4 regions of the Thalassospira sp. NFXS8 genome follow, and region 1 is predicted to be linked to each of the others. Evidence: riboswitches for the same ligand, from Rfam matches in the RefSeq annotation. Region 1 holds a riboswitch; each other region holds the start of a gene.

Region 1 (7,262 bases):
TGATGTCGATTTGCAAGGAACAGGGATTATCCATCGCTGAAATTATGATGGAAAATGAAAAATCCTGGCGCGCGGCCGATGAAACCTATGAATTCGTCGACCGGGTTTATAACGCGATGATGAACTGCATTGATCGCGGCTGCGCCACACCAGGTATTTTACCTGGCGGGTTAAATGTAAAGCGTCGGGCCAATAAACTGTATCGCGAACTGGTGGACCGTCCCGAAGCCGGGTTGAAAGACCCGCTAACCGTGATCGACTGGGTGAACCTGTATGCCCTGGCCGTGAACGAGGAAAATGCGGCTGGCAGCAAGGTTGTGACCGCGCCGACCAATGGGGCGGCGGGGGTGATTCCGGCTGTTTTGCGATATTATGAACGGTTTTGCGCCAATGTAACCCAGACAAAAATTCGTGAATTTTTGCTAACTGCGGCGGCTATTGGCTCGATTTATAAAAAACGGGCCTCGATTTCAGCCGCCGAAGTGGGGTGCCAGGGGGAAGTGGGCGTAGCCTGTTCGATGGCGGCAGGGGCATTGTGTGCCGTGATGGGCGGCACACCGGAGCAGGTTGAAAATGCCGCCGAAATTGGCATGGAACACAATTTGGGCCTGACATGTGACCCGATTGGCGGTTTGGTACAGGTACCGTGCATTGAACGTAACACCATGGGGGCGGTCAAGGCGATTAACGCATCCCGGCTGGCCCTGCGGGGCGATGGACAACATACCGTATCGCTGGACCGTGTGATCGAAACCATGCGCCAAACCGGGGCGGATATGCAAAGCAAATACAAGGAAACCAGCCAGGGGGGGCTGGCCGTGAATGTCAACGTTGTTGAATGTTGATCTGACGATGGCTTTTTAAACAGATTTGGGAACTGTCACCGTCATAAAAGGCGGTTCTGCACCCGAAAATGTCGCTGATATGGTCAAATATGGCCGCAATGGACGCCTCGAAGGCCGGATGATGTCGGCTTTTGGGGCGTTTTGCGTTTTTGGATGATGATATCACCCTATTCCAGCCGGATTATCGCCACCAATCGCCGGTAGCGTTGGGAAACTAATGTTAAACTAAAACTAAAATTAAACCGGAAAAATCCGGCAGATTGGTTGGGTTAATATAATGAGTGAAAAACTGTTCCGCATTTATGTGGCGGTCAGCCTTGATAGCTATGTCGCCCGTTCAAACGGGGCGGTCGACTGGCTTGACGACTATGACCCGCAAGAATTCAATTTTGAAAAATTCCTTGATGAGGTGGGAACGCTGATCATTGGTCGCCGGACGTTTGACCAGGTCATGTCGTATGGTGAATGGCCATACGGGGACCGGCGTACCGTTGTTTTAACGTCGCATCCACTTGGCGATGATGCCCCGGAAAATACGGTTGCCTTTGGCGGAAGCCTGATGGAACTGACCGATGCCTTGCGCAATGAACGGCTTGATAACGGCGATGTCTGGATTGTTGGCGGGGCAAGCGTGATCAATCAGTTCTTGTATGCCAATATGATCGACAAACTGGACATGTTTGTCATCCCGGTTGTTCTGGGTCAGGGGATTTCCCTGTTTGACAAGGAAACCAGCCATTTACAACCATCCCCCGTGGCGACCCATATTTATCCGTCCGGTGTTGTCCGGCTGGAATATAGCCTGAAATAACCCGGTTGCGGTGCGACAGGGCGGTGGTGATTTGTGCCTGTCAGGGCTGTTTTGGCAAACTGTCTGTCTTAAGGGAAAAACGCTTTAGTTCGTTGGCTTTTGGCAAGGATGCCGACTGGCAAGGACCAACGCGTTGTGGCAATAATGACGTGCCGATAGCCCTGAATATAGGGCTATCGGCATTTTGTTTGTGATGCTTAATTTTGATGTTTTGTCAGGTCATCACGCAGTTTGTCGGCGAATTCGACCAATGACTGCGAGGCGGTCAGGGGCCAGTCATTATCCAGCACCATTTGCATGCCGTCCTGATAATGGTTTTCCACTGTCAGGCCATCTTTTAAGGCTGGCAAATCGCCTTCCAGCTTAACCTTGATGCGGTTATGCAGGGTAAGCTGCCAGAAGCCGGGTTGCATCCATGTCCAGAATTCGATGATATCTGCCGAAACCGGAATAGCGGTTTGGGCATCCATGTCGGTGCTGTCCTGGTCAAAAACACGGTATCCGGCCCGGCGAAAACCGGTTGTGATGGCTTCTTTTACCTGATTGGCAACAGTTTCGCCTTCGGGCAACAATACATCGCCAAGAGCCTTGCCAAATCCACCACGTTTGCGGGCATAGGCCCGTTCGGTGATGCTGCTATCGTCGATTTTCGCATCAGAAAGCGACGGGATATCGGCTGATCGTGGTTTGATCTGGAATTCGCGGTTATCAACAACATTTACCAACCGAATAGCCGTGCCGTTTTGCGGGTTGGGCGACGAAGATGGCGCATTGATATCGACGACGCTACGCCCAACGGCACAGGCGCCTAAAAATAGCATGGCGCCAACAACGGCAGCCATACGAAGCTGTTTGAACAACACAAATCCCCCTTGTGCGTTTAAGAAAGGCGATCTGTTTAGCCTTTGCTTATATGGCGCGCAAGTATTTGGGGAATAAGTATTTTTTATGCCCCACTAACGAGTGGGTTTTTACTATTCGCGATGATAGGGATGGTTGGTTTGAATGGCGTGGGCGCGAAAAAGCTGTTCGGCGATCAGGGCGCGGACCAGCATATGGGGCCAGGTTGCCTTGCCCAGTGACCACATGGCATTGGCGCGGGCTTTTAGTGCATCACCGTGGCCGTCGGCGCCCCCAATGGCAAAGGCAATATTGCCGCCATTCTGATCGATCCAGCCTTCAAGCTTTTTGGCAAAATCGATGGATCCATATTCGCGTCCGTGTTCGTCCAGCGCGATCAGAAAGGCATTTTCGGGGATGGCGGCCAGTAAAAGTTCTGCTTCGCGGGCCTTAAGCTGGGCGGCGGGCAGTTTTTTCTTTTCCTCGACCTCGCGCAGGGCAAAGGGCCAGCGCAGGCGGGCGACGTAATGGTCGAACAAATCCTTTTCCGGGCCTGCCTTGATGCGGCCTACAGCGGCAAGGGTGATTTGCATGTGGGGTCGCCCATTCGTTTTATGGCAAATTTCGGTGGAAAAGATTGTCGGCGTTTTGCGTAATGTTTCGTACAAATTTCGTCGAAGGTTCGCAGAAACCCGAACGCCAATTCCTATCGGGCTAAAATATGCAGCCCTGATAAAAATTTACAGATGCCTGTTGCCCCAAGCGGCAAAGGGCTGATGGCCCGGCGGAATGCGCCGGGCGACAGCAAGGCGCAGCCAATCAGTACAGACGGGCTGCTTGTTGTTTCAAGGCCGGGTTTTCAACGCCCCACATCTGTTCGATGTTGTAAAAGGCGCGAACTTCGGGGCGGAACAAATGAATGATCACATCACCCGCATCCACCAGAACCCAGTCACCCTGTTCGGTGCCCTCGGCCTGCGCACGGCCCTGGCCTGAACTTTTCAGGGTTTCAACAATATGTTCCCCCATCGAGGCAACCCGGCGCGAGCTGGAGCCTGATGCGATGATCATATAATCAGCCATGGCTGTTTTGTCGGTAAGATTAATGGTGACAAGATCTTCGGCCTTGTCGTCCGTCAGTGTTTCCTGAATAAGAGCAAGCAACTCGCTCGGTGTCAGGCGTTGTTTCGCGGTAATTATTGTCGCCACCTTAATTTAGGGTGGATGTTCGCCGCCATCACGCGGAAATTAAAACATCCACAGGTCAAACCTGCCATCGGCCTTCGGCGCGAATCGCCGTAGAGGAAGCCGGATGGCGCCGTATCGGCAGGTAAACCCAAGCTGGTGTTTCCATATCGGCCAGCAAACCTGCCTTTTCTGCGGCAATGCGCCAGCGTTCCATACGCTGTGCTGCGGTGCCACGCAATGCTTTATTAGAATAACCCTCGCGATCAAGAACCGCAATGGGCGCGCAATACATCAATTTTTCCCAGAACTTCCAGCGATCAAATTGTGCCAGATTGTCAGCGCCCATCAGCCAGACAAAACGCGTTTGGGTAAAACGGCGTTGCAAGGCTGCAAGTGTGTCGGCGGTATAACGGGTGCCAAGCTGGGTTTCAATTGCAGAAACAACAATGCGGGGATGTTGTGCAATCATTTGTGCCGAATCAAAGCGTTCCGTCAGCCCGGCCATGCCCTGACGGGACTTTAGCGGGTTTTGCGGCGATACCAGCCACCATACTTCGTCAAGATGCAATCGCTTTAACGCTTCAAGTGAAATATGCAAATGGCCCTCGTGGGCGGGGTTGAAAGACCCGCCCAGTAATCCGACTCGGGGTGGGGCATTGTGACGGCGCGGAATGCGAACGCTCATCACGGGCGGGTTTGCCCGGTGCCACGCACCACATATTTATAGCTGGTCAATTGTTCGACTCCGACCGGGCCACGTGCATGCAACTTGCCGGTCGAAATGCCAATTTCCGCGCCCATGCCAAATTCGCCGCCATCGGCAAACTGGGTTGATGCATTGACAATGACAATGCCGCTATCCACCCCGTTTAAAAATGCCTCGGTCGCGGCGCTGTCTTCGGCCAGGATGGCATCGGTGTGGTGTGACCCGTAATGGTTAATGTGGTGAATGGCATCTTTTACGCCATCAACGGTTTTGATCGACACAATCGCATCAAGATATTCGGTTGACCAGTCAGCCTCGGTTGCCGGTTTGATGCGGGCATCAAGACCACAGGCGGTGTCGTCGCCACGCATTTCACAGCCTGCTTTGGCAAGGGCATCGGCAAGGGCGGGTAACAGAGTGCCAATAACGGCACGATCAATTAAAACGGTTTCGGTCGAGCCACAAACCCCCACCCGGCGCATTTTGGCATTCAGCACAATGTCGTTAATTTTGGCAGGGTTGGCACTGGCGTGAATATAGGTGTGGCACAGCCCTTCCAGATGTTTGAACAACGGAATACGGCTTTCATCGGTGATGCGCTGGATCAGGGATTTGCCCCCGCGCGGTACAATCACGTCAATATAATCCGACAGTTTCAGCATTTCGCCAACCGCCGCGCGGTCGGTCACCGGGATCATTTGAATGCAGGCGTCGGGCAGGCCAGCCTCGATCACGCCCTGTTTCATGCAATCAAAAATGGCGCGCGACGAATTAAAGCTTTCCGACCCGCCGCGCAAAATGGCGGCATTGCCCGATTTAAGGCACATGGCGGCGGCATCGGCCGTGACGTTGGGGCGGCTTTCATAAATGATGCCAATCACACCAAGCGGCACACACACGCGCGCAATATCCAGCCCGTTATGTTCCGGGGTCCAGCGTGCCATTTCGCGACCAACGGGATCGTTTTGTCTGGCAACGTCTTCAACACCCTTTGCCATCGCTTCAACGCGGGCCGGGGTAAGTTCCAACCGATCCAGCAGGGCGGCCGTCAGGCCTTTTTTGCGCCCGCCTTCCATATCAACCGCATTGGCAGCCAGAATTTTATCGGCATTTTCGCGGATCAGCCGTGCGGCATAATTCAGGGCATCAATTTTTGGCTGTGACGGGACCTGGGCCAGAATCAAGGCAGCATCGCGTGCGGCAATGCCGATGCGAAGCATAAGGTGTGAAATGTCCTGGTTTTCAGTGCTGGCAAGTGCCGTCATGGTCCCGTTTCCGTTTGTGGGCACCGCTGGTTTGGGGCGGTGCGGTCTTAAATTGTAAAATCGTCAACAAATTAGCAACATAGTCCGCCCCGCATACAACTGCAATCACCTTGGTGCTGTTTGCGGCTGCGGTTTATTACGGATCCAAACTATGTCGGATTTTCGCTTTTTGCGGGTGATATTTCATACCGGTACTGGGCCGCGTCTGTTACCGTGATGCTTCGGGTTTCTTCATTGGTGTGACTGATGGGGAATAATAGGGAATATGGTGCGGTAATTTGCCTGGCAACCTGCCAAATCCATAACTGCCCCCGCAACTGTAAGTGCCGGTTGCCTCCTTGATGTCACTGGGGTTCACCCCCGGGAAGACGGAATGGCAACAATCGGCACAAGTCAGGAGACCTGCCCGAATTTTTGTCACTGACAGGATCAGTAAAACTGGCCTGTTCATGCACGGTGGGTGCAAGAAAGGATTATATTATGCATATCGAACCTGGCGTCGTTGACGGCGCCAAAATCGCATTAAGCTATGCCACAGCAACCGGTGCGGTGGGGATGGCCATGAAAATGGCAGTCGATACCGCACGTCGCGATGGTGTTGGCTCGCTTCTGGTGCGCAGCCTGATAACCACAGCGCTGGTTTTTTTCTTTTTCGAGGTACTGCCCCATCACCCGGTCGGGGTGTCGGAAGTTCATCTGATTTTGGGATCAACCCTGTTTCTGATTTTCGGCGCGGCCCCGGCGGCCATCGGTCTGGCGTTGGGTTTGCTGGTGCAGGGGGTGTTCTTTGCCCCGTTCGATCTGCCGCAATACGGCATGAACCTGACGACGCTTCTGGTGCCATTGTTTGCAATGGGTGTGCTGGCGGAAAAGGTTATTCCGCGCAAACGTGCCTATAAGGATGTTTCATATTGGCAGGCGCTGGTGCTTTCAACGTCCTATCAGGGCGGGATTGTGTGCTGGGTTGGTTTCTGGGCCTTTTATGGTCAGGGCTTTGGCATGGAAAATGTCGGCCATGTTGCCAGTTTTGGGGCGGCCTATATGACGGTTGTGCTGGTCGAACCGCTTATTGATCTGGCTATTCTGGCGGCGGTTAAAACCCTGTATCGTTTTCGCGATAGCGGGCTGTTCGAGCGCCGGTTATATTGCGCGGCAAACTAGCAGGCCACTTTGGTTTTAATTTTGGCTTTGACGTTGGGGCATTTCCGGCTTGGGCTGGAAATGCCCTTTTTGTGTTAAGGCAGGGCCGTTGTTTCGATGTTTCACACAATATGTTGCCCTTCATGTGCTTGCCAAATTGCCTAATACGGGCCATTTGTGGAAGGTGGGTTTGGGGAAATGGTTCATTGTGCTGGCGTTTTGCGGCATTGCCCACATCGGGGACGGGTTCAACAAGGATTAAGACGTGAAAAAAACCGGTGCAAAAGAATCGTCGGCCCGCGCCGATCTGGGCGTGATCAAAACCTTTCTGCCCTATTTATGGCCCAAGGGCGAAAAGGAACTGAAAATTCGCGTTGTGGTCGCGCTTTTGTTCCTGGTCGGGGCGAAGGTCGCCAATGTGTATGTGCCGGTTCTATACAAATATGCTGTTGATGCACTGGGCGGGG
Region 2 (7,262 bases), on a different contig from region 1:
ATATTACGGGGCCTTTCATGCATTGCGCGATGTTGATTTTTGCGTTTCCGAACGCGAACGGGTGGTAATTTGTGGCCCTTCAGGGTCGGGAAAATCCACATTGATCCGCTGTTTGAACAAACTTGAATCCCATGATTCCGGCCATGTTGTCATTCGTGGTATTGAACTGGGCGATAATTTGCGGGATCTGGATGAAATCCGCCGTGAAGCAGGCATGGTGTTTCAGCATTTCAACTTGTTTCCGCATCTGACCGTGCTTGAAAACTGTGCCTTGCCGCAAATTCTGTCGCGCAAAACCAGTCGCAAGGAAGCCGAGGAACGCGCGCGGGACTATCTTGACCGTGTGCAAATTCTGGGGCAGGCGGCCAAATTCCCCGGTCAGCTATCGGGCGGGCAGCAGCAGCGCGCTGCTATTGCCCGTGCCTTGTGCATGAAACCGAAAATCATGCTGTTTGACGAGCCGACATCGGCCCTTGATCCTGAAATGATTGGCGAAGTACTTGATACCATGGTGGCCCTGGCCGAGGGCGGTATGACGATGGTGGTTGTTACCCACGAAATGGGTTTTGCCCGCCGGGTTGCTGACCGGGTTGTTTATATGGAGGCCGGTGAAATTGTTGAAACGGCCACGCCTGATGCCTTTTTTGACAATCCGCAGGACGAACGGAGCCAACGGTTCCTTTCGCGATTGGTAAAAGCGTAATCAGGGCAGGCCGATAACCGAATAGCAGGTCGTGGTGACCCCGGTATTTTCGGACGTTAAAGATATCGTGAATACGGAAGCGAGCCTGATTTTCGGTGCCCTGATATAAAAATGTACCGTCAAATACGGTGAAAGAAGACGGTGTCACATGTTCGGTTTGTGGCACCGTTTTTCTTTTTAATAAGACATAAAGAAATCTTTATGTCTGTGTTGACAGTTGTGGCGTTTAGAGGCACTGTAGCCGTGTCGATGGTTCTTTCGTTTGATTGTCAGGCGGAAGCTAAGAGGGAATTCGGTGCGCCGTTTGAAGAAACGGCAATGCCGAAGCTGCCCCCGCAACTGTAAGCGGCGAGCTTTTATCCATGCATGGCCACTGAGACGTTCAGGCGTTTCGGGAAGGCCGGATAAAAGCCGTGACCCGTGAGCCAGGAGACCTGCCGCGACTTCATGTTACGTCCTCGGGCGGGGTGCCCCGGTGGAGTATTGTACTCTTGCCGGTGTTTTTCCGGTCAGGGGTGCGTGCTTTTGCCTGGCCTTTGCCCCCATTTATTGGGGTAAGTCTATGTCGAAGAATTTTTCCATTCCTGTTTCAACTCTGGGAACACCCCGGATCGGCCCACGGCGCGAATTGAAATTCGCATTGGAGGATTACTGGTCCGGCATGTCCGATCTTGCCACTTTGCAGGAAAAGGCATCGGCCTTGCGGTGTGCCAACTGGGCACGGCAAAAAAGCCTTGGTGTTGATCATGTGCCCAGCAACGATTTTTCCCTGTATGACCATGTGCTTGATCTTTGTGTCATGGTTGGTGCAATTCCCGATGTCTATGACTGGCAGGGCGGGTTGATTCAACCCGACACCTATTTTGCCATGGCACGGGGAGATACACAGGAAGAAAGTTGCTGTGGTAAAACGGCCTATAAAGGCATTCCAGCCCTTGAAATGACCAAATGGTTTGACACCAATTATCATTATATGGTGCCGGAACTGTCCCCTGAACAGCATTTCACCCTGGCCTCGACCAAAGCGGTTGACGAATTTCGCGAGGCAAAAGCACTTGGTTTTAAAACCCGCCCGGTTTTGTTGGGGCCGGTTACGTTTCTGAAACTGGCAAAATCCACGGTCCGGGGGTTTGACCCGCTGTCCTTGCTGGACCGGTTGTTGCCCGTATATGCGGAAGTGCTTTGCCAGCTTAGAGATAGTGGTGCTGACTGGGTCCAAATTGATGAACCCTGCCTGGTCCTTGACCTTGATGACGCCGAGCGTTCGGCTTTTAAAAAGGCGTACGAGGTACTGGGCAAGGCCGTTCCAAAATTGAAACTGATGCTGGCGACGTATTTTGGTAAACTGGGAGAAAACTTACCGACAGTGTTGTCATTGCCGGTGGCCGGGTTGCATGTCGATTTGGTCAGGGCACCCGAGCAGCTTGATGCCGTGATTAACGGTGCTGCGCCAAACCAGGTTATTTCGCTTGGCGTAATTGACGGGCGCAATATCTGGCGGGCCGATCTTCAGGCAATTTATGACTGGATTGCCCCGGCCATTGCGGCGCGTGGCAATGACCTGTTTGAACTGGCACCTTCATGCTCGCTTTTGCATGTGCCGATTGATCTGGAGCAGGAAAGCGATCTGGACGCGGACCTTAAAAGCTGGCTTTCATTCGCGGTTCAAAAAATACAGGAACTTAAAACCCTTTCACGGGCTTTTGGTGAAGGCGTAGGGGCGGTCGCATCGCTATTTCGCGAGGCATCGGCTGCACTTGCCACACGTCGCACGTCAGCGAAAGTTCATGATCGTCTGGTGACGGAACGTGTTTTGGGTATTTCTGCGGGTATGGATAATCGCAACAGCCCGTTTGATGTGCGTCGTCGTTTGCAAACCGTCAAACTGGGGCTGCCTGCTTTTCCAACCACAACCATCGGGTCCTTTCCGCAAACAACAGATGTGCGCAAATCCCGTGCGGCCTTTGCCAGGGGCAACATGGAACCCGATGCCTATGATGCCTTTATTCGTGAAGAAACCAGTGCCGCCATTCGCTGGCAGGAAGAAATTGGCATCGATGTGCTGGTCCATGGCGAGTTCGAGCGCAACGACATGGTACAGTATTTTGGCGAAAAACTGGCGGGATATGCCTTTACCAAACATGGCTGGGTACAAAGTTACGGGTCGCGATATGTTCGACCCCCCATCATTTATGGCGATGTATCGCGTCCCGATGCCATGACAGTTAAATGGTCGCATTATGCCCAGTCGTTAACTGACAGGCCGGTTAAGGGGATGCTGACCGGGCCTGTCACCATGATGCAATGGTCGTTTGTGCGAAATGATTTACCGCGCCGCGATGTCTGCGCCCAGATCGCACTGGCCCTGCGCGACGAGGTTACTGACCTTGAAGCAGCCGGTATCGGCCTGATCCAGATAGATGAACCCGCCTTGCGCGAAGGATTGCCGCTGCGTAAGGCGGACTGGAAAACCTATCTGGACTGGGCGGTTGAATGTTTTCGATTGTCGGCATCGGGCGTGCGTGATGAAACCCAGATCCACACTCACATGTGCTATTCCGAATTTAATGACATCATAGAAGCAATTGGTGCGATGGATGCGGATGTTATTTCGATTGAAACATCGCGTTCAAAAATGGAACTGCTGGATGCCTTTGTCGATTATGCCTATCCCAATGACATTGGCCCGGGGGTCTATGATATTCATTCGCGGCGTGTGCCAACCATTGATGAAATGGTTGATTTGCTGGTGGCAGCAACCCGGCAACTGTCGGCAAGCCAGATTTGGGTCAACCCGGATTGCGGCCTTAAAACCCGTAGATGGGATGAAGTGCGCCCGGCCCTTGTAAATATGGTCGAAGCAGCACGGTTATTGCGTCAGAACCTTGTGAAGGCCGCACAATGAGCCCGGATCACCCGGTGTTTTCCGGGCCAACCCGGATGGTTGATATCGTGTTTCCGGGTGCTGCAAATCATCATGGCACGTTGTTTGGGAGTGTTGGCCTTTCCTTTATGGACAAGGTTGCCTTTATTGCGGCGTCGCGCCACGGGCATGTCGATTTTGTCACGGCATCGTGTGACCGCATTGATTTTAATGCACCGGCGCAAATCGGGGACATTGTTGAACTGACGGGGTCTGTGGTTCGGGTCGGGTGTCGGTCATTGTCGGTAGAGGTCGAAATGATCGCTGAAAACCCGCTAAGCGGCGCGCGCAACCATTGTTGCCGTGGTGGATTTAACATGGTGGCGATTGGGGCCGAACTTGGGGCGTGGGGCGGCAAATTGCCGCCCTTGCCAGATAATGCCGGGGTAACCGGGGCCGACGAAATACCGATACATCCGGCGATGGTCGAAATTGTTTTTCCCGAAAAAACCAGCCATTACGGCAGTTTATATGGGGGCAATGCACTTGCGGCCATGGGAAAAGCTGCCTTTGTTGCTGCATCCCGCCAGTGTCGGCAAACAGTGGTGATGGCGGGGGCAAAGCGGGTTGATTTCACCAGTCATATTCACAGCGGTGAAGTTGCCATTACCGTGCCGCGGGTGATTGACGTTGGGCAAAGCTCGATCCGGGTTGAGGTCCAGCTATGGGCCGAAAATTTACATGCAGATCAAAGGCGGCAATGTGGTGTTGGCGAGTTTGTGATGGTGGCCATTGATCACGATCATCGCCCGATACCGTTTCATAACCGCGCAGCATAACAATCGCCCTTTTATTGGGAAAGGAGGGCTGGCGTTCATCATGCGCCAGCCATTTTCCGATTGTTAAAATCACGGGTATTTCCGGCTAAAAAATGACCAATAGGCGATTGCCGGGAAAGCTGTTTGTGTTGGCCGAGACCAAATAACCCTTGGGTAAGGTGTTACATGGCAGGCGTTATTCTGCGGCGCGGGGCAGTGTGTTGTTCACAAGCTCGCTGATTTCGGGAAGGCAGGACCCGCAACCGGTTCCCGCCTGAAGCAAACGGCCAATATCGGCGGGTGTCATTGCATTTTGGGTGTGAATGGCACGCGTGATTGCCGTTAGCCCGACCGAAAAGCACGAACAGATTAAACGGTCGTTGACTGCCGTAGCGTCGGGCATGCGCCCGGCTAACAAAGCATTGCGTTCAGGTGTGCTGATCGCGGCATTACCAAGAAGGGTCGATATCCAGTCCCGGCCCAGGGCGGGTCGTTTCGGACCAACAAAAAGTGCGCCGGTAATGCATTCGCCCTGAAGGCGGGCGTAACGATGAACGCCCTTTTTGCCATCGCTATATTCAATGATTTGTTCAGCGGTGTTATCCGGCCCGATATTGGCCGCAGCGGGCAACATTGATTTAAACAGGCAGGGTTTGTCGCTGGCAATTTCATAAATCATGCAACCCGGGCCACTTGCAGCGACCCAGTAAGGCAGGTGGGACAGGTCTGCCGGGGCGTTTGAAAACAGCAACCCCTGCCATAGTGCTGTGAACGGTGTGATAGAAACCGGAATATATTTGGTTTCCGGCTGGCCGGAATAGGGGTCAACATTGGCCGTGGCCAGCCGACCAATGCCACCGGCAGAAGAATAGACATCGTTCCAGTGCATCGGCATAAAAACCTCGCCCGGCATTTGGGCATTGCTTATTGAAACCCGCATCAAAGCGGTGCCTTGCAGGCTTTTGATCCGGGCCAATCCGCCATCACATAGTCCGTATCGCCTGGCGTCGACAGGATTGACCTCAAGCAGCGGTTCGGGACGGTGGGCTGATAACCGTGCTGCCGTTCCGGTGCGGGTCATGGTGTGCCATTGGTCGCGATAACGGCCGCTATTGCCAATCAGCGGGAAATCGGCGCTTGTTTGGGACGGGGGCAATTTATGCTGAACGGCCAGCATTCTGGCACGACCATTCGACGTTGTGAAAATACCGTTGCCATAAAGGCGGTGGGCACCATCCTTTGGTTGATGTTTGCGCGAGGCAGGCCATTGAAACGGCTCCATTGCGTCATAGGCCGATTTTTTTGTTTTGCGCCAAATGCCAATGTCAAAGGCTCGTACGCCATCGTTTTCAAATTCCGATAATGCCGCATGTTCTGCAAAAATTTCGGCCGTGTCGCGATATTTGAATGCCTTGCCATATCCCATTGCAGTGGCAACCTGGCTTATAATCCACCAATCGGGTTTGGCGTCGCCCTGTTGGTCGCGAAATGGGCGCTGGCGCGATATCCGGCGTTCCGAATTGGTAACCGTGCCCGATTTTTCGCCCCAGCCCGCCGCCGGAAGTTTAATATGGGCATAACGTAATGTGTCGGTGTCGTTGACCGTGTCTGAAACAATCACAAGCGGGCACCGTGATAAAGCAAGCCTTACACGGCTGGCGTCGGGCAGGCTGACTGCCGGGTTGGTCGCCATAATCCAAACTGCCCTGATCTCGCCGGTTTCAATGGCACGAAACATGTCAACGGCTTTATACCCTTCACCGGCTTCCAAGATGTCGGATTTCCAAAACCGTTTCACCTGGTTAACATCGTTTACATTGTTCGGGTCCATATGGGCGGCAAGCTGGTTGGCAAGGCCGCCAACTTCGCGGCCCCCCATGGCATTGGGCTGGCCGGTTACAGAAAACGGACTTGCCCCAGGTTTGCCAACCCGCCCGGTCGCCAAATGGGTGTTTATAATCGCATTAACCTTGTCCGACCCGCTACTGGACTGGTTTACGCCCTGCGAAAACACCGTAACCGTGCGCTCAAACTTGGCAAACCACTGAAAAAATGTTTCCAGTTTGGTCAGTCCCGATGCCGTTTGATCGGTTTTTACCGGGTCATCAAGCCCACATTTTTTGGCGGTGCTGGCAATATCGGGGCAATCGGCACGGGCGGCGGCAATGGCGTCTTCATATCCGCTAACATGCCGTGAAAGATAGGTCGGGTTGCACTGTCCGTTTTGCTCAAGCCATGCAAGCAACCCGTTAAACAGGGCCACGTCACTGCCCGGTTTGATCGACAGGTGTAAATCGGCGATATCGCAACTGGCTGTTTTGCGCGGGTCGATTACGACAATTCTGGTGCCGCGTTTTTCTTTTGCGGCGCGTAAACGCTGGTTTAGAACCGGGTGACACCAGGCAAGATTTGACCCGGTAAGTATAACCAGATCGGCAATTTCCAAATCTTCATAACATCCGGGGACGACATCGGCCCCAAAAGCACGTTTATGGCCAACCACGGTTGATGCCATGCATAACCGTGAATTTGTATCGATATGCGGGGATCCTATGAAACCCTTGATCAGTTTGTTGGCGACATAATAATCCTCGGTCAGTAATTGACCGGAAACATAAAACGCCACCGATTTCGGGCCATGCTGGTCAATCGTCTGGCGCAGCCTTCTTGCGGTTTCGTTGGTTGCGGTTTTCCAGTCGGCAATTTTTCCATCGATTTCCGGGCTTAATAATCGAAAATCACGTTTTGTTTCGGCCGTAACAGTATCAATCAGGGCTGCCCCCTTCGAACAGATCCGGCCCCGGTTGGCCGGGTGGTCAGGGTCGCCCCCAACCGCCCAGCCGTCCCGGGTGGGGGAGACGATTAACCCGCAGCCAAC
Region 3 (7,262 bases), 1.4 Mb from region 1:
GAACTGGCCGGCATGATCGAGGCTGTGCGCACCATTGCGCGCCTGGAACCTGATGACAGCGATGTGCCGGCTGCGTGCCATCCAATGCTGGACTGGCCGTCTTACGCAGCAGGACGTACACGGGGCTTGCCGTGGTTTGTGCTCTCCGCGTTGTTGCTGGCGCAAAACAAGGTGCCGGTCCTGATGCATGGTTATAATTCGCATCTGGTTAAAGGGGTTGGCACCGAAGCGGCGTTTAAGGCGTTAAAGCTGCCCATTGCGATGTCCGCCGAAGAAGCGCGATCAGATATTGAAACGCAAGGGATTGCCTATTTGCCCCTGCGCCATATTCATCCGAAATTACAGGAATTAATCGGTCTGCGCCCGCTGCTGGGGCTTCGCAGCCCGGTGAATACCCTGTTGCGGTTGTTAAACCCGTTACAGGCCAAGGCGGCTTTTTTAGGGGTGTTTCACCCGGCATTTCTGGATGTTCATCGTGAAACCGGAAAATTACTGGCATTGCCGCGCATTGGTGTGATCAAGGGCGGCGGCGGCGAGGCGGAGCGCACCCCGTACAAACATGTTGATTTACGCTTGCTTGATAATGGCACGCTGAGCGATTTACGCTGGCCTGCGGCATTGGCACGCAGCGAAAAGCCCGAAGACGATACGCCTCCTGCCAAGATGGAGCATTTTTTAGGCGTGTGGCGCGGCGAGATCGAAGATACGGATGCCATTGCCAAGATCAAGGGCAGCGCCGCCATGGCGGCTTATCTGGCGGGCCGGGCGGATTATATTGACGAAGCGGAAAGCCTGGTTGAAGGATGGTGGGTAAATCGCAAGATCAAGCGCCAGCGTTAAGTCGGCGGTAATTGGATATTCTGGTAAAATGAGAAAAGCAGGTGTGCGATTTTGTTCGCACACCTGCTTTTTTATTAAAATGATGATCCTGGTTGTTGTAAAAATAGAATTTCTTCCGGGGTGGATGGCCGCCCCAGTATTTCATTGCGATGTGGATAACGGCCAAAACGGTCAATAATCTGCTTGTGACGTTTTTCAAAATCCAGATTGTTTTCCAGTCCCGGTTGATCAAACAGCGTCAGGGCAATGTCATGAATGGCTTCGGATTCTGAATGCATATAAGGCATATATAAAAACAGCCTTTCTGATGCGGTTGTCAGTGCTGCATCAGCTTTTTGCAAGATAGCTTCCTGTGCCAGAACCAGCGCGAGTGTGTCACAGGCAAAGGCCTCGGCCCGGTCGCGAAACATGTTCCGGGAAAACTGGTCAAGAATGATGATTTCGGCCAGGCGTCCTCGTGCGGTTTCGCGCCAGTAATAAAGCTCGCCAATTCGCGCTGCTGCATGAAAATCGGCAAAACGTTCGTCGATGTGGCGGTCAAGCGCGGTATCTTTTTCAAACCATTGTTTCGTGGTCAGTTCGTTGAACCAGAAATTTAAAATCTCGTCCGGATTCATGATGTTGTTCCTGCCGTGATGTTTTTGATTGTTTCGTGTCCGGAAATCAGATCACCATTGTGTAACGTTACCTGGCGGGAGGCAACATGATCGAGAAAGGGCTGGTTATGTGAAATGATCACCATCGCTTGTGGCAGGTTTTGCAATATACTGGTGAGGCGGTTTTCAACAGTGTGGTCAAGACCGTTGGTCGGTTCATCAAGCAACAGGATTTCCGGTGCCATTGCCAGCACCGTTGCCAGGGCGACCAGCCGTTTTTCGCCACCTGATAACTGATGAGTAATACGGTTTTCAAAACCGGACAAGCCAAGGTCGGCCAAAGTTTTATGTGAAATTTCAAGGGCATCAGCATCGCTATAGCCCAGATTTAACGGGCCAAAGGCAACATCTTCAATCACGGTAGGGCAAAAAAGCTGATCGTCGGAATCCTGAAACAGCAAGCCGACCTTGCCGCGGATGGTGCTGAAATCCTTTTCGGTTTTACAGGTTTTTTGCAAGATAGTAATGGTGCCGGTTGTTGGAATTTGCAGCCCCATCATAATATGCAGCAGTGTGCTTTTTCCGGCCCCGTTCGGTCCGGTCAGGGCAACTTTTTCGCCGGGCGCCAGTGAGAAATCAGCGTGATTTAGAACCGGTTTTGCGGGTGAAAATGCAAAACAGATATCGCGCAGCACAATCAGATCAGGGGCGGACATAGAGCCTCCAGCGTGATGAGCATCACCAGAATTACCGCCATAACCAATAAAAACATGTAATCAGATTTTGCCGGGCGCGGCAGATGGGTGAAATGAAAATGCCCGTGAAAGCCACGGCATTTCATGGCCCATACAATTCGTTCGGACCGGTCATGCGCGCGTACCAGCAACATTCCCACCAGATACCCTGTCATTTTCCAGCTGTGCCGGTTGCTACGCAAATGAAAGGCGCGGGCGCGCATTGCCTGGCGCAGACGTAAATATTCGTGATGTAACACATCGATGTAGCGCACGGTGAACATCAGCAATGTTGTCAGTTTGATTGGTATATAAAGGCCCATCATACCGCGCCCCAAATCTGTGCTGCCCAGCGATCCCAGAAATGCCATCACTGTAAAAATAACAGCATTGGCCTTTAGGCCGATCATGACCGCCTGATAAATTCCTTGTTGTGATGCCGCGTGACCCCATACGGTGAAAACCGTATCGCCGGGATAGGTGAAGGGCAGTAACAGCAGGGTGGCAAAAATAAAACCGTCCATCGTCAGCACCCGGCGCAATGTTTTACGCCATTCTGGCAGTGACAGTGCCACCATAACTGCAGCCACCACGATGGTGGCCACCACAGCTTGCCAGCTTGTGATGGAAACAATAAAAACAGCGAAGATGATCGTGCAAATAATGCGAAAACGCGGGTCGATAACGCCAATCATCCCGGTTGTCGTATTCCGGCTGGCCGGTGACAGGACGATATGGCGGCTCATTTCGATGTGTTCGATATTTTCTGGCGTGCCTGCCACCACGCAATTATGCCAAAAATACCAATAATAATACCAAGTCCACCGATGATATCGGAAAAACGAACCTTGTTTTCATAAGCCACAATTTGTTCGCGTAGCGGATTTACCTGTTTGGCAACGGCATGACTGACCAGTTGCGAAAGTTGTTCCGGCGTTATTGAAACATGCTGCGAGGCCGTGTTTTCATCCGTCGTCGATGCGACCATGTCGGAGGCAGCAGAAAAAGAGGTTGCGGTGTCTGATGCACTGTCAGCCGGGTTAAGTGCCACAACAGTTCCGATTGCATTGCTTGTCGCCTTTGGCAAGGCGTCGGAAAGTTCGGATGATTTAAGCAAATAGGATGCCGCGTGGCCGTCGCCAGTATTGGCACGGATGACATAGTCATCAAGATGGTCCACCTGCAAACGAAATTCGCCATTCGCGTTGGTTTCGCCTTGCAGTAAGATCTGTCCCGCGCCGTTTTCGACCGACAGCTTTGCATGTTGCGGGCGTGCGCCGCCGCCGAAATAGGCGTAGCCTTCAATGATATTGCCATCCCCCAGCGCAAATACATGAAAGCTGTGTGCCCTGGCAGTGACGGGCAGGGCGAGCATGGCAATTGTCAGCACGGCAAGCACCAGCGCCGTAAAGGCGTTTTGGGACAGGCGGGTTTGGAAAAAGTTTGGATGGATAGCGGACGCTGTTGTCATAAGTCAGGCCGCCAGGCTGGTGTTTGGGCCTGATAATAACACAGCGGGGCGAACTTTTTTAATCAGTCCAAAGGCCGCTGCCGTCAGGAAACCTTCAACAATCATGACTGGAATGTTGGTGACAAAAACAAGTCGGGCGGTTGCGATAAATTCCTGCCCGCTTAGGGCAAGTGATAATCCGACCATGATGGCACTAAGCATAATGGAAGATGACCCGGCAAGAAACGCGGCAATCATCATGGTGCGTCCTTCGGTTCGGGCAAGTATTGGGCCAAAGATCAGCCATACAACAATGGTGGGCAACGCCATATTGACGGTATTAACGCCCAGAACCGTAATGCCACCGAACCCGAAAAAGACAGCCTGTAAAAGCAGGGCAATAAACACTGCCGGAACCGCAGCCCAGCCGAGTATCAACCCAAGCAAACCATTCATGATCAGATGAATGCTGGTCGGGCCAATTGGCACATGAATGAGAGAGGCGACGAAAAAAACCGCACTAAGCAGGGCAATACGCGGCATATTTTCAATGGAAACCTGTCGTAAACCAAGGGCAATGCCGCCCACTGCAATGACTGCACCGGCAACTACGACCTCGGTTGATAAAACACCATCCACAATATGCATTGGTCGCCCTTTATTGAGTTGGCTCCGGTTGGTGCCAGCTTGGTTCATCGTTGTTGTAAATATCGGGGAAAGGTCCATAACGGTGGAAAGGACCGACACAGCAAGGGTTATGTGCCCGCTATCATCGCGCCGTTCCACCGGTACACCCCGCCCGATACAGCTTTTGTGATCAAGGCAGGTTTCCTGGCTTGCGCGTACAATTTTCGCCTTTCCGGAATGTTCCAGTGGCCATTGAAAATTCTGGTCGCTTACAGTTGCGGGGGCAGCTACGGCATGGGCAAAATTACGGCACCGTATTCCCTTTTATCCGGGCGAACCCGGATCACCCTGATCAGACTGTAGACTAGGGGCGGAATAGCTTGAAAGTCAAGCGCGGCCACGCTGTTTTTCATATTTTTTATAAAAAGTTATGACGTAATGTAATCAGGTAAAGGTTTGTTTTTGTGCGATTTATCTGAAAAATTCGTCATAACTTTTCATTCAGGAACATTGAGGGTTAGTTGCTTGTTTGGGCAGGATTATCGGTTTTGATCCATAGCACGCCACCGCGTTCAACCGGTGCATTGGCTTTGCCGTCAGGGGTTGGCAGGGTGCCATCCTCGATCAGGGCCGCAAAAACCCACCAGCCAGCCCAGGGAGTTGTATAGGAAAATGTCCCATTGGCATCGGCCTTGATAATCTGGGTGGAAAAGCTGCCATTGGGCAGTTTCACGCTGCCATCATTGCGAAATTCTACTTCGATTTCGGCAAAGGGAACCGGTTTGCCATTATGTTTGACAATGCCGCTAAAACTATTGCCTGCCCATAGGCCATAAGGCCGTGACAAGGGTTCTATTTCGACCGGAAAGCCAACCATCTGGTCCCAATTGCTGCCATCGCCAAAGGCATCAATGACGGTTTTGGTATATTGGACAATATATTTGCCTTCGGCGGGTTCGTAGTAAGGTTCTGGTTCAATGTAAAAAACATATCCTGCTGGTCGTGGCAGGATAACATCGGCCTGATATGCCTGTTTTCCATCGACATCGTGGCGGGTTAACTTGTCCAGAAGGTCGGTTTTCTGGCCATTTACCTGCATCCCAAATTGTACCGGGTATGCCATTTCCATTGTTGGTCCCATATCGGTGGGATGGGTGAAGACCATGTCAAAATGCACATCCTTACCCGTTTCCTGATCAATGACATTTGTGGTGGGGATCAGTTCCTGAAAATGTGCCTGTGCGGCACTTGATACACAGGAAAAAACGACAAGGCTGGTGGCGAATGCCATCCTTGTCGATGGTTTAAGGAATTGCATCATTTTACCCTTTCTAACGCGATAAATTCGGTTGGTTGGCAGACGCTAATTTCATCAGAATATTTCGTCAAGTGACTGGAATCACTTTTATCATAAAAAATAAAAATTCGTATGAGGTTCAATTTGTCTATGTAATGAATGTCATTATTGCCCTTATTTTGCTGTTTCCCGGCATTGTAAAAAAGGTGTGCCGGGATAATGTTGTTCTGTTTCCACGTGTGGTGTCCCGGTGGTATGGTTATGCTGTGTTTTCAGGCTTCATCACCTCAGGCTGATGGAATGACGGGACAAGGGGACCAGCAATGCTGCGAATGATTTATGTGACACCCGATGGGGGGCATCACTGGGTTGATAGTGAGTGGCGCGATACCAAAACTCTACGCGCTGCCATTGATGACAGTCAGCCAGGCGATTTGATCCGCCTGTTGCCGGGGAACTATTTTCTGCCAGAAGCCATTGATTTGCCCTGTGACGGCACCGCGGCCGAGCCGATTATTATTCGCGGAGAGCACGGTGCGATCATTGATGGCCGTCGGCCACCTGACCCGGAAGTATCGGCTACCAGCCCCGGTGCCACACGTTATGCTGCATTTCGCATGGTTAACCGGTGTCACATCCGGCTTGATAACATCCGGATCGAAAGGTGCTGGCCCAGTGCTGTTTACATGGAAAACAGCCACCATCTGACCTTCAAGGACATGCAGATAGTCGGGGGAACTTATGCTTTTTACGCTGATGGTCCGGCATGTCGGCATTTAACGATCGTACGATGTGACTGGGTGCAGGACGATAGCCTGTGGCGTTACATCAATTGGGCGATGGTCCATGACGGCGAACTGGTGCCGGGCGAAAAGGCCCCGTATCGCTATTTGAATGGTGCCTTTTTTGGCAGCAACAATATTGCCGGGGATGTGGTTATTCGCGGCAACGATATCCGTCATTGTTATAATGCGATCCGTCTGGATCTGTCGGATGAAAATCAGGATGCCCCGCTAGGGCAGTTCAATTGCAACGTTGTGATCAGTAATAACCGGTTTTCCTTTGTGCGTGATAACCCGGTGGAACCCGAAACTGTGGCCGTGAACTGGTGGGTTTTTAACAATCAGCTATACAACTGCCATAAATGGTTTTCCCAGGACGGTGTCCGTGGTGGGTTTTGGTATTATTTTGGTAACCGTGGCTGGTTTGATTCACGGCCAGGACCGGAGGGGGATGAGAATAATGGCGGAGCCGTTTTCAAATTTGGCAAAGACCCCGATGCCTTGCCGACATTGCCATTTGAATGTTTTCACAACAGTTTCTATTTGCGCCAGCAATATGTAAAAAAAGGCACCACCCGTAATTGGCGGCACCGCCGTAATGTCCTTGGCTATGCCGATAGTGCCGAATTGCCACCGGGATTAATGACGCCAGGGCAGCCGTTTCTGGGAGAAGACCTGGTTTTGTCTGCTGCCGATAATGTGTCGTTTGACGGGGATTTATGTAATCACCCGACTTTTCCGGAAATTTTCGAAAATTATCCCGGGGTTTATCTGGGGGGGACTCGGGCCAATGGGCCTGTTTTCCGCGCCGGAATTTGTGGTGATTTGGCACTGGTACCGGGCAAGGCAGAACCTTTTGCACAGCCATTGGCCGTTGAAATGCCCGATGGGACGGTTTGGCATTCAGCCAACGGGCTGATGCCAGGGGCGCTGGAT
Region 4 (7,262 bases), on a different contig from region 1:
CGGTTTCGTAGCCCTTTTGTTTTTTCGCTATTTTTGCGCCATCATCGCCAAAAGTTCTTCGACCGCTTGTGTCGGGTTTATGGAACCCGATAATACGTTTTGTTCGAGATCGGGCAGGGCGCTGCGAACATCTTCGCGCCGGGTAAAGGTTTCCAGCAGCCGGTCGCGCAGCATGGTCCACATCCATTCATGTTGCTGGCGCGCCCGCTTGGCGGCAAATTCGCCTTCTTTTTCCATGATCTGGCGGTGTTGTTTGATCAGGTCCCATGCCTCGTCCAGCCCCTCGCGGGTCAGGGAGGACACCATCATGGATTGCGGGCGCCAGTGATGGCTGGTGGGCTGTAAAATGCGCAGGGCCGATGAATATTCCCGTTTGGCTTCGCGGGCTTTGGCCGGGTCGGCATCGGATTTGTTAACCGCAATCAGATCGGCAATTTCCAACACGCCTTTTTTAATGCCCTGTAATTCATCGCCTGCCCCGGGCAACATCAGCACCAAAAAGAAATCGGTCATTTGCGCAACCATGGTTTCGCTTTGCCCGGCCCCGACGGTTTCGACCAGCACCACGTCAAAGCCTGCGGCCTCGCACAGCAAAATGGTTTCGCGCGTCATGCGGTTGACACCGCCTAAATACCCGCTGCTGGGCGAGGGGCGAATATAGGCGTTGGGGTCAATCGACAGGTCGTTCATCCGGGTTTTATCCCCCAAAATCGATCCACCTGACCGTGCGCTGGTCGGGTCCACGGCCAAAACGGCCACTTTATGCCCCGCTTTGGTGAGTTTGGTGCCAAACGCCTCGATAAAGGTCGATTTGCCAACGCCAGGAACCCCGGTAATGCCAATACGGTGTGATCCGCCGGTATGGGGCATTAACTGTTCCAGCACCTGTTGCGCCTGAGTGAAATGTTCGGGTTTGCGGCTTTCAACCAGTGTAATGGCACGTGACAATATCGTGCGATTGCCCGCCAGAACACCCTCGACTATCTCGGTGGTTTCCAGCACCCGTCTGCGCACCCGGGGGCGCGGGTTGGTGGTGGCGTTTTTACCCGGAATGGTGCGCAACGTTTCCTTCACCAGATATCCTTTGTCATGCCGTCAGGTTTCAAACAGGGCATTTCGCCATGGTTTTTTGCGCTACCTTTTACCCCATCCTGTCGATCATACTGCTTGCACCATCGCACGGGCAAGGTTGGTGCCACTTGTTGCCCTGTATTAACGGGCTATCGAGCCGCCTGTGGCGGGGGCAAATTGATGAAGGCGTAAATGGTAAAATAAACCGGGCACAGACTGTGCTTTGGATACCGCTGCCCGGCTCAGAGTTTTGGTTCTAGGCCGCGTTTGATGTTTCGCCGTCCAGCAATTTTTCCAGTAATTCGCTGGCGGCTTCGGCAATCACGGTGCCGGGCGGAAAAATGGCCTCGGCCCCGGCGGCAAACAGCTTATCGAAATCCTGCGGCGGAATAACCCCGCCAGCCACAATCATAATGTCCTCGCGGCCCAGTTTATCCAGCTCGGTGCGCAATTGCGGCACCAGCGTTAAATGCCCGGCAGCAAGGGAGCTTGCGCCGACGATATGCACGTCGTTTTCAGCGGCCTGGCGGGCGGCTTCTTCTGGCGTCTGGAACAGCGGGCCAATATCGACGTCAAAGCCTAAATCGGCAAAGGCTGTTGCAATCACCTTTTGCCCACGGTCATGCCCGTCCTGCCCCATTTTGGCAATCAGGATACGCGGGCGGCGTCCTTCGGCCTCGGCAAAGGCATCGACCAGGCGCGCCACTTTTTCAAGGGCAGCGTTATTGGCACCTACTTCGGTTTTATAAACCCCAGCGATGGAACGGATAACAGCCTGATGACGACCATAAACCTTTTCCAGCGCATCGGAAATTTCGCCAACGGTGCATTTTGCCCGCGCGGCCTGCACGGCCAGTTCCAGCAAATTGCCCGATTTTTCACCTGCCGCATTGGTCAGCGCGGTAAGCGCACTTTCAACGGCGTTATCGTCGCGTTCGGCCCGCAAACGTTCCAGCTTGGCAATTTGCTGGCGGCGAACTTCGGCATTATCAACCTGCAACACATCTACCGGGCGGTCGTCCGTTACGCGGTATTTGTTCACCCCGACCAGGGTTTGACGGCCGCTATCGATACGGGCCTGGGTGCGGGCGGCGGCTTCTTCGATCCGCATTTTGGGAATGCCGGCTTCAATCGCCTTGGCCATGCCGCCTTGTTCTTCGACCTCGGCAATATGCGCCCAGGCCTTTTCGGCCAGATCGCGGGTAAGACGTTCGACATAATAACTGCCGCCCCACGGGTCGATCACATTGGTGGTTCCGCTTTCCTGCTGCAAAAACAGTTGGGTGTTGCGGGCAATGCGTGCGGAAAAATCGGTTGGCAGAGCCAGGGCTTCGTCCAGGGCATTGGTATGAAGCGACTGGGTATGACCCTGTGTTGATGCCATGGCTTCAATACAGGTGCGGATCACGTTGTTAAACACATCTTGCGCGGTCAGTGACCAGCCCGATGTCTGGCTATGGGTGCGCAGCGATAGTGATTTGTTGCTTTGGGGATCAAATTGTTTGATCAGCTTGGCCCAGATCATACGGGCGGCGCGCATTTTGGCAATTTCCATAAAGAAATTCATGCCAATCGCCCAGAAAAACGACAGGCGCGGGGCGAATTTATCGATATCGAGACCGGCTTCCATGCCAGCACGGGCATATTCCACCCCGTCGGCCAGGGTATAGGCCAGTTCCAGGTCCGCCGTCGCCCCGGCTTCCTGCATGTGATAGCCGGAAATGGAAATCGAATTGAATTTCGGCATGTTTTGCGAGGTAAAGGCAAAAATGTCGGAAATGATCCGCATCGACGGTTTGGGCGGATAGATATAGGTGTTGCGCACCATGAATTCTTTGAGAATGTCGTTCTGGATGGTGCCCGAAAGCTGGGCGTGTTTAACGCCCTGTTCCTCGGCCGCGGCAATATACAGCGCCATTACTGGCAACACCGCGCCATTCATGGTCATGGACACCGACATTTGATCAAGCGGGATGCCATCAAACAGGGTGCGCATGTCATAGATGCTATCAATCGCCACACCGGCCATGCCGACATCGCCAGCCACCCGGGGGTGGTCGCTGTCATAGCCGCGATGGGTGGCCAGGTCGAAGGCAATCGAAAGGCCCTTTTGCCCGGCGGCAAGGTTGCGGCGGTAAAAGGCGTTGGATTCCTCGGCGGTGGAAAAACCGGCATATTGGCGGATCGTCCACGGGCGTTGCACATACATGGTGGGATAGGGGCCGCGCAAAAAGGGCGGCATCCCTGGCATGGTGTGCAAATGGTCCAGCCCGGCAATATCATCGGTGTCGTAAACAGGTTTTACGTCAATGCCTTCGGGCGTATGCCATGGCACGCCCGATGACGGGGCGGTGGGCGTGTTTGCCTTTGTATCAAATAAGGGCAGATCGGAAAAATCAGGGATCCGGGTCATGGTTATTTCACTCCCAGATGGTCAAGGACGGCGGTGGTTGTGGCAACCACATCCGATCCGACAAAAATGAAATCATTAATTCCGGCGGCTTCAAAAGCCCCCCGGTTATCACCGGGATGCCCGGCCAGATAAATTTTGCGGGCACCTGCTGCGTTTAGCGATTTTGCCATTTCAGCGGCATGTTCGGCATATTGTGTATCCGATCCGCAAATGATGGCAATTTTTGCCCCGCTTTGCTTAAAGGCAATGGCCGCATCATGGCCGTTGGCAAAGCCGTTATTGGGAATGGCTTCAATGCCGCCAGCACCAAAAAAGTTACGTGCAAACATTGCCCGTGCCGTATGGTCGGCAACCTTGCTTATATTGCACAGGAAAATTTGTGGTGCCGTACCGGTTTCCATTTTATGTGCCGATGCACGGCGGCGGTTGGCTTCAAACGCCTCGGACAAACGATGTTGTGGCAGTGGGGGTATGCGGCTTGCCGATGACGGGTCACCATACAGGGCATTAAACAATTGTTCGATACTGGCCCCTTTGGCTGCGGCGGTGACCAGATCGCTAAAATCATTGCCAATTTTTACATCAGGCGGCATGGCCCTGTTTTGGGCCGCCGTACGCAAAACCGTAATATCGGGTGTTTCGCAATGCACGGCGGCTTCGTCGATATTGGGGAATTCGGAAACACCGGTTAACGGGTCGCGCCGGGTTGCAAGGCGGGATTCACGTTTTTGCCAAAGATCGGTAATTTCAGCAACGAGACTGCCGTTTTCAACGGCATTGATAATGCCGCCATTGTCTTCGATGGACTGAAATTTTTGCCAGGCATTAAGTGCCAGATCACGGGTCAGGTTTTCAATAAACCACGAACCACCTGCCGGATCGATGACACGGTGAACATTGCTTTCTTCCTGTAAAATCAGCTGGGTATTACGGGCAATACGGCGTGAAAAACCGTCCGGCAAGCCAATGGCATGGTCGTAGGGCAGGCACACAACACTATCTGCCCCGCCCAGCCCGCCGGCAAAACTGGTGACAGTGGTGCGCAGCATATTTACCCACGGGTCCACTTTGCTGATGATTTGTTCGGCCGATATGGCATTGATGGTGATGGGGCAGCCTTCAATGCCTGATGCCTGCAAAATACGCCGCCACATCAGGCGCAGGGCGCGTAATTTGGCAATGCCGGCAAAAAAATCGGTGCCAATGGCCGTGGTAAAAGTAATGCTGGTGGCAGCCTTTGCGCCCTCCATACCGGTATCAACCATGGCACGGAAATAGGCAAGGCCGGTTGCCAGTGAAATGGCAAGTTCCATGCTGTCGGTTGCCCCGGCATTATACCACGGCGTGCTGTTTACCGTTATCGCTGTGGCATTGGGGAATTTATCAGCCATCGTTCGGGCAAAACTGCCGGTCTGTTTTAATGCGGTTGTCAGGTCGGTTGGGCAGTACCCCTCGGCAACATATGTGCTTATCGGGTCAAAATTAAAGGCAGGTGCGGCGTCGGAAATATCGTCTTCGCGGGCCATGCGGGCGGCCAGCAAGGCTGCGCAGGGTATGGTTGCTGCCCCGGCATCCAGTGCGATTGGTGCCAGATTGGTATAAACGCCGTTCAGTGTGTGGTTGAGGTCATCCAGATTATAAACCATGACGCCACCCAGCCCCGCATCATCCCCACGGGCACCCCGACCAAACCTTGCGGCATGATCAAACCGCAGCAAAATGGATGTCACACCACTTTCCAGATCTTCCAGAATGGCATCATTCACCGCTTTGGGTGATGGATGGGCATGGAGCTGGCGAATATCCCAGCCGGTTGCGGCAGGGTTTGCGCCGGTATTTGTTGTTTTTTCATTCGCGTTGGGTGCCGCGGCAAGCTGGCTGTTGGTCGCGATCAGGGAGGGGTGAATTTGGGCGATGTCACCATCAAGATCATCGGCTGTGTAAATGGGCTGAACATCAAAACCGTCGCGCAGGTGTGTTACCAGTTTTTTGTCAAACGGCGCGCCGTTCAGGGCGGCTTCGGCCAGTTTGCGCCATGCTGCATAATCGGCAGGCGGAAATTCAGATGCCAGTTTCAAGCTCTGATCGGTCATGGTTGCTCCCGGTCGCGGTCGATACGAAGTACCGCGCACTGGCGTGGCACCATTGGTTCCCATCGCCCGGTACACCCCGCCCGGCCCCTGTCAGAGAGCGAAACAATCCCGGTAATCTGACTTGTTCCCGGCGTCACAGGCTGCATTGGCGCCCCTGACGTTACGGAACCAACAGTTGCGGGGGCAGTTTCGGATTTGGCAGGGGCCGCACCGAATTCCCGGAAAATGTTCCATGTCCCCTTGCGGGGACGGTCCTGTTTATAGCACCCCCGCCCAATTCAGTAAATAGGCATGGAAATACCTATTTATTCGAAAGGTAGAACCCGGTTAAAATAAGAATCGATGAAAAATAGTGCAAATTCAATTAATAAGGAAAAATTTTGCATGTGTCTGATGGTGTCGAAAAGGCCGTTTGGCGATGTGGGCGCATCAGACTTTGGTGCTATGATGAACAACAGGACACCCGGGAACGGCAAAGAACCATGCCGCGTTTCGGGATTCGAAGACGGGCAGGTTCCCACAAACCAGAGCGATCAACAGCGGTTTCCTTATTGTGCTTAACGGGGGTTTTTGCTGCTGGGCGATACAGGAGCGCTTTATCGCACCAGTATTGCAGGCCATAGGATTGCCCGGGTTATGGAAGTTGGTCGTCTGCATTTCACGGGCAGAAATGCGTTAACAGAATTGTTCCCGGACTGGGGCGAAGAAATTTTCCCCGCCCATGTTTATCACCCTTCGCGCCACCATCCACCGGCCAAAACCCGTGCATTTCTGGCGTTTGTTGCATCATTGCGGGAGAAAGCCGTTTAAATGCGGCAAAATTTCGACATTTAACCAATTCGACATTTTCAGCCTCTATGGTCGGGCTGTCCTGAAATTCGGAGAGAAGCCATTCATGAACGCGCTAAGCGCCATGCCGCCTTATCCCAGCCTGTCTGGTCTGGTGGCCTTTGCCGACGACAGCCCCAGTGCCAAAGCCGCCCTTGAGACGGTTTTGCGGCGTGCGGGATATGCTGTTGCAGGGTTTGATTGCGCCGATGATTTGATCGATTCGCTAGATGGTATGGCACCTCGCGCCATTATTCTGGATCTGGAAATGCCCGGTATGAGCGGCTTTGAAGCTTTTTGCGAAATTCGCCGCCGGTTTCCCAGTTCAAATGATGTCCCGGTTTTGTTTTTTTCCGCCCATTACGATGCCGATACTCGCGCCCAGGCTGAAGCCCTTGGGGCGGCTGATTTTATCAGCAAGGATTCCAGTCCGATGGTTGTTATCGCGCAGTTGAACCGCGTTTTGGAAAACGTTCTTAGCCATTAATTCATCAATATTTGCTGCGCGCTCGCGTTAGACCGCTATTGCCAATGGTGCGGTAACGGGAGTGGCGGCAAAATAAAACCCGCCGGTCGCATCGCAACCGGCGGGCAAGCTCCCTTGTCCAGGCACCCGGTGTTAGCCAGTGCCATCGAAGGCGTATCCTTCGTTACCGAAGTGATACACGCGGTCTGAATCCAGAACGCCTGCTGGTGGAATAACGGGCAGACTGGCAAGACGCGTATAGAGATTTTCAAAATCCTGTAACGTCGCCTCGAACAGCTGTTGATAGCTCTCAAGAACGAAGTAGGTTTTTTGAAAATCGTCGATCTTGTAGTCTGTTCGCATCACACGTTCCAGTGCAAATCCGATGCGA

The links. A riboswitch is a leader RNA that binds a small molecule or an ion and turns the genes downstream of it on or off. The one in region 1 is predicted to bind cobalamin.
Region 2: it holds a riboswitch for cobalamin, as region 1 does, so the genes downstream of both, metE (5-methyltetrahydropteroyltriglutamate--homocysteine S-methyltransferase) here and J4E05_RS08350 (energy-coupling factor ABC transporter permease) in region 1, are expected to answer to the same signal.
Region 3: it holds a riboswitch for cobalamin, as region 1 does, so the genes downstream of both, cbiM (cobalt transporter CbiM) here and J4E05_RS08350 (energy-coupling factor ABC transporter permease) in region 1, are expected to answer to the same signal.
Region 4: it holds a riboswitch for cobalamin, as region 1 does, so the genes downstream of both, J4E05_RS12405 (methylmalonyl-CoA mutase family protein) here and J4E05_RS08350 (energy-coupling factor ABC transporter permease) in region 1, are expected to answer to the same signal.

What each region holds. Positions count from the first base shown of each region.
Region 1 is NZ_JAGEMF010000001.1:1,841,181-1,848,442, reverse strand. It holds gene J4E05_RS08385 (L-serine ammonia-lyase) at 1-845, shown strand, start outside; gene J4E05_RS08380 (dihydrofolate reductase family protein) at 1,123-1,656, shown strand; gene J4E05_RS08375 (hypothetical protein) at 1,854-2,516, opposite strand; gene rlmH (23S rRNA (pseudouridine(1915)-N(3))-methyltransferase RlmH) at 2,631-3,089, opposite strand; gene rsfS (ribosome silencing factor) at 3,316-3,705, opposite strand; gene J4E05_RS08360 (nicotinate-nucleotide adenylyltransferase) at 3,761-4,369, opposite strand; gene J4E05_RS08355 (glutamate-5-semialdehyde dehydrogenase) at 4,369-5,655, opposite strand; cobalamin riboswitch at 5,862-6,079, shown strand; gene J4E05_RS08350 (energy-coupling factor ABC transporter permease) at 6,136-6,816, shown strand; gene J4E05_RS08345 (ABCB family ABC transporter ATP-binding protein/permease) at 7,061-7,262, shown strand, end outside.
Region 2 is NZ_JAGEMF010000003.1:257,772-265,033, forward strand. It holds gene J4E05_RS17550 (amino acid ABC transporter ATP-binding protein) at 1-703, shown strand, start outside; cobalamin riboswitch at 936-1,159, shown strand; gene metE (5-methyltetrahydropteroyltriglutamate--homocysteine S-methyltransferase) at 1,266-3,608, shown strand; gene J4E05_RS17560 (acyl-CoA thioesterase) at 3,605-4,405, shown strand; gene J4E05_RS17565 (molybdopterin-dependent oxidoreductase) at 4,581-7,262, opposite strand, start outside.
Region 3 is NZ_JAGEMF010000001.1:407,375-414,636, reverse strand. It holds gene J4E05_RS01905 (glycosyl transferase family protein) at 1-840, shown strand, start outside; gene J4E05_RS01900 (DUF924 family protein) at 915-1,457, opposite strand; gene J4E05_RS01895 (energy-coupling factor ABC transporter ATP-binding protein) at 1,454-2,152, opposite strand; gene cbiQ (cobalt ECF transporter T component CbiQ) at 2,134-2,916, opposite strand; gene J4E05_RS01885 (NikL family nickel/cobalt ECF transporter subunit) at 2,913-3,641, opposite strand; gene cbiM (cobalt transporter CbiM) at 3,645-4,268, opposite strand; cobalamin riboswitch at 4,425-4,613, opposite strand; gene J4E05_RS01875 (DUF4198 domain-containing protein) at 4,765-5,568, opposite strand; gene J4E05_RS01870 (right-handed parallel beta-helix repeat-containing protein) at 5,868-7,262, shown strand, end outside.
Region 4 is NZ_JAGEMF010000002.1:705,384-712,645, forward strand. It holds gene meaB (methylmalonyl Co-A mutase-associated GTPase MeaB) at 28-1,074, opposite strand; gene scpA (methylmalonyl-CoA mutase) at 1,328-3,484, opposite strand; gene J4E05_RS12405 (methylmalonyl-CoA mutase family protein) at 3,487-5,577, opposite strand; cobalamin riboswitch at 5,673-5,843, opposite strand; gene J4E05_RS12410 (hypothetical protein) at 6,214-6,387, shown strand; gene J4E05_RS12415 (response regulator) at 6,473-6,892, shown strand; gene phhA (phenylalanine 4-monooxygenase) at 7,025-7,262, opposite strand, start outside.